DNA from 2 places in the Pseudomonas arsenicoxydans genome. Region 2 is predicted to be linked to the other one. Evidence: riboswitches for the same ligand, from Rfam matches in the RefSeq annotation. Region 2 holds a riboswitch; the other holds the start of a gene.
What was found. Region 2 has a riboswitch for cobalamin ahead of BLQ41_RS19670 (CbtB domain-containing protein). Riboswitches for the same ligand answer to the same signal wherever they lie in the genome.
Positions count from the first base shown of each region.

Region 1 (2,199 bases), 1.2 Mb from region 2:
CTTTTTGTGGCGCCACGAACAGGCAGCCCAGTTTCAGGTCGCTGGCGTAGCTGATCCGTTTGGCATCGCAGGTAATGTCCTGCAATGCCTGCGTCAAATTCAGGCTATTGACCCGTGGCCAGCGTTGAGTGGCCTGGAGGTAGGCGCGCTCCTCGGGGGTTGCGACAAACAGATCGGCGCGACCATTGCGTTCGCCTTCCTCGGTTTGCTTGCGCGTCGGGGACTGTTGCAGCGTGACCATTTCCGCCATCCACGCCGCGGCAGCGAGCAGGCCAAGGTTGGCTTTTTCGTCGTACCAATAAGGTGTGTCGTTATCACCGCGCACCGCGTTGTAGCGGTCGATACAGTCAAACCAGCGTTCCAGGACAGGGCGCAGGAATTCCAGCTTCGGATTGCTGATGATCATGCCTTGCATGTGGCTTACCCTTGTTATTGTGATGTGGGATTGTGGCTCTTTGATATCACTGCGGCGCGCATGGCACAAGATTGGCGTCATATTTTTGATCGGCGGCCGTTATTCGCCGGGCGGCGCCCCGGCTTTAATTGACGCTCCACCCCCAACCCTCTAACCTTCGCGGCTTGTTTCAGGTGCTCTGTGGCCTTGGTCGACAGAGTGAAACAGGGAAGCCGGTGAGTGCTTTGGTTCGACTCATGAACAGCACGATCCCGGCGCTGCCCCCGCAACGGTAAATGAGTGAAAAGCTGCGCTTTGAGCCACTGTGTCGACTGACATGGGAAGGCGCGCAGTCAGGCGAACGCCGCTCATGAGCCCGGAGACCGGCCTGATTCATCCAGCGGCATCACGGTGGGCGATGCCAGGCTTCTTGCCGTCTATTCTTGTGCCTGCCCGCCGTTATCCAGCCTCAACGGAGAGCTCCCCCATGACTGATTCCCCCGATCGTGACGAACGCCATCTGGCGCGCATGCAGCGCAAAAAAGCCGTGATCGACGAACGCATCGCCAACTCCCCGAACGAGTGCGGCCTGCTGCTGGTACTGACCGGCAACGGCAAAGGCAAAAGCAGCTCGGCCTTCGGCATGCTCGCCCGCTCCATGGGCCATGGCATGCAATGCGGTGTGGTGCAGTTCATCAAGGGCCGCAACAGCACGGGTGAAGAACTGTTCTTCCGCCGCTTTCCTGAGCAGGTGCGTTTTCATGTGATGGGCGAGGGCTTCACCTGGGAAACCCAGGACCGCCAGCGCGACATCGCTGCCGCTGAAGCGGCTTGGGCGGTGTCCCGTGAATTGTTGCGCGATCCGTCCATCGGCCTGGTGGTGCTGGATGAACTGAACATCGCCCTCAAGCACGGTTACCTCGACCTCGATCAGGTGCTCACTGACTTGCAGGCACGTCCGCCGATGCAGCACGTGGTGGTCACCGGTCGCGGCGCCAAGCCTGAAATGATTGAACTGGCCGACACCGTTACCGAAATGGGCGTGATCAAGCATGCGTTCCAGGCCGGGATCAAAGCGCAAAAAGGCGTCGAGCTGTGAATACAACTTTATGAAAAACATCCGTCATTGCCCGGCAGTACTGATTGCCGCTCCGGCCTCGGGTCAGGGCAAGACCACCGTCACCGCCGCGCTGGCCCGTTTGCATCGCAATCAGGGGCGCAAGGTTCGTGTGTTCAAATGCGGCCCGGACTTTCTCGACCCGATGATTCTTGAACGTGCCAGCGGTGCGCCGGTGTATCAGCTGGACATGTGGATGGTCGGCGAGCAGGAAAGTCGTCGGCTGTTGTGGGAAGCCGCCGGTGAAGCCGACCTGATTCTCATCGAAGGTGTCATGGGACTGTTCGACGGCACGCCGTCCAGCGCTGACCTGGCGCGGCACTTTGGTGTGCCGGTGCTCGGAGTTATTGACGGCACCGCCATGGCGCAGACCTTTGGTGCGCTGGCATTGGGATTGGCCAGGTATCAACCGGACTTGCCGTTTGCCGGGGTGCTGGCCAACCGCGTCGGCACGTTGCGTCACGCGCAATTGCTCGAAGGCAGCCTGACCGAAGGCTTGCGTTGGTACGGCGCCTTGTCGCGGGAAACCGGGATCGAATTGCCGAGTCGTCATCTCGGTCTGGTTCAGGCCAGTGAGTTGAATGACCTCGATCTGCGCCTCGATGCGGCCGCCGAATCACTGGCCAGCAGTTGCGACGTGGCGCTGCCACCGCCCGTGGAATTCGCGGTACCTGAAATAATCGTTGCC
Region 1 covers NZ_LT629705.1:2,977,488-2,979,686, forward strand. Annotated here, with positions in the region: gene BLQ41_RS13855 (hypothetical protein) at 1-415, opposite strand, end outside; cobalamin riboswitch at 570-800, shown strand; gene cobO (cob(I)yrinic acid a,c-diamide adenosyltransferase) at 882-1,493, shown strand; gene BLQ41_RS13865 (cobyrinate a,c-diamide synthase) at 1,504-2,199, shown strand, end outside.
Region 1: another riboswitch for cobalamin. It lies ahead of cobO (cob(I)yrinic acid a,c-diamide adenosyltransferase); the one in region 2 lies ahead of BLQ41_RS19670 (CbtB domain-containing protein).

Region 2 (2,199 bases):
GAGGCTTTGGCAGTGCCAGACCCGAGGTTTCGATGAGGATGTGGTCGAGGTCGCCGCGACGCGCCACCAGTTCGCGCATCACCGGGAAGAACTCTTCCTGGACGGTGCAGCACAGGCAGCCGTTGGCCAACTCATAAACGCGGCCGTTGGCTTCTTCTTCAGTGCAGCCGATGGAACACTGCTTGAGGATTTCGCCGTCGATGCCCAGCTCGCCGAATTCGTTGACGATCACCGCAATGCGGCGGCCCTGAGCGTTGTCGAGCATGTGCCGCAGCAAGGTGGTTTTGCCCGAGCCGAGGAAGCCGGTAACGATGGTGACGGGAAGTTTGGCCAGTGTTTTCATCGGATGCCCTTTGGCAAGGTGGCGGGCATACGGGACGACAATCGCTGCGACGGATGCGCGCGCGGAAGAGTTCGCCACCGGATCACCCCGCCCGGTTGAAAGTGAGAATCTGTGTCGAGGCAGGTCTCCTGGCTGACGGTGTGCCAATGGCAGACTGGCATTCGCTGCGCCTTCCCGCGAACCCGTTGTGCAGGGTTTGCAGTGGCGTGGCAGCGAACATCACCGTTCACAGTTGCGGGGGCAGCCGCGGCATCGACCGCGTTCCCTTCTTAGCTTCGGCAAACGCCGAAGAACCTCGAATGCGCAAGGCTACGCATCGTGTGGGGGCGGGTCAATCGTGACCTGCCTGATGATCGTTCCCACGCTCTGCGTGGGAATGCAGCCCGGGACGCTCTGCGGCCCTTCGCAGCCGAACGCGGAGCGTCCGTTGAGGCATTCCCACGCAGAGCATGGGAACGATCAACCAAACGAGAACCCATGCCAATTGACTCCCCCGCCCCGCCCATGCTCTCCTACACGCCTTGTTACGGGTGCCCTTCACAGGGTGAAACGGGAAACCGGTGAATCATGTGCTTTACTCAAAGCCATGTCAGTCCGGTGCTGCCCCCGCAACGGTAAGCGAGCGAAGCGTCAGATCCACTGTGCCAGCAGTTCGGCATGGGAAGGTGATGCTTGCAGGTTCAGGCGCAAGCCTTGACCCCTCGTGAGCCCGGAGACCGGCCCGCAACACAAAGTGACCATTACGATCACTGAATAACAAACCCGCGGTGGGCGGGCGCTGTTTGAACCTCTGCGTGCCCGTTCGCAGGGGTCTTCGATGCGCTCTATTCACCCACTGACAAGACCAGAGGGATGCGCCATGTCGATTATCAGCAGCACCGGCAGCCACGCCGACAAGAGCACCGCCAGCACCACCACGACCCTGACTCAACGCCTGACCGCCGCCGTGTGTGCGTCGATCCTGGGTGCGAGCCTGGTTTATTTCGCCGGTTTCTCGCACATTGAAGCGGTGCACAACGCCGCGCACGATACCCGACACAGCTCCGCGTTCCCGTGCCATTGAGGCCAGCCGAGATGATCAAGCGTATTGCGCAAACCGCGGGTTTTACCGGGCTACTGGCCGCGTTGCTGCTGACCCTGCTGCAAAGCTTCTGGGTGGCTCCGCTGATTCTGCAGGCCGAGACGTACGAAAAATCCGAACCGGCTGCGGTTGAAGTTCACGAACATGCCGCCGGTGTCGCCGCGCACACCCACGATGCCGAAGCCTGGGAGCCACAAGATGGCTGGCAGCGCGTGCTGTCGACCACCGGCGGGAATCTGGTGGTGGCCGTTGGTTTCGCCCTGATGCTGGCCGGTCTCTATACCTTGCGTGCACCGACCAAAACCGCTCAAGGCCTGCTTTGGGGCCTGGCCGGTTACGCGACGTTCGTGCTGGCGCCGACCCTCGGCCTGCCGCCTGAACTGCCAGGCACCGCCGCTGCCGATCTGGCGCAACGGCAAATCTGGTGGATCGGCACGGCCGCCTCTACCGCTGTTGGCATTGCGTTGATCGTGTTCAGCCGCCACTGGCTGATGAAGATCCTCGGCGTGGCCATTCTGGTGGTTCCACACGTGATCGGCGCGCCGCAACCGGAAGTGCATTCGATGCTCGCTCCGCAAGCCCTGGAAACCCAATTCAAAATCGCTTCGCAGCTGACCAACCTGGGATTCTGGCTGGCCTTGGGCCTGATCAGCGCCTGGTTGTTCCGTCGCAAAAGCGATGGCCAATACCACGCATGACGGATACCAGCACAGCGCCGACTCTAGTGGTCGGCCTGGGCTGCCAGCGCGGCTGCCCCGTCAGCACGCTGCGCGCG
Region 2 covers NZ_LT629705.1:4,196,249-4,198,447, reverse strand. Annotated here, with positions in the region: gene cobW (cobalamin biosynthesis protein CobW) at 1-343, opposite strand, end outside; cobalamin riboswitch at 445-656, opposite strand; cobalamin riboswitch at 855-1,082, shown strand; gene BLQ41_RS19670 (CbtB domain-containing protein) at 1,203-1,406, shown strand; gene BLQ41_RS19665 (CbtA family protein) at 1,418-2,122, shown strand; gene BLQ41_RS19660 (cobalamin biosynthesis protein) at 2,119-2,199, shown strand, end outside.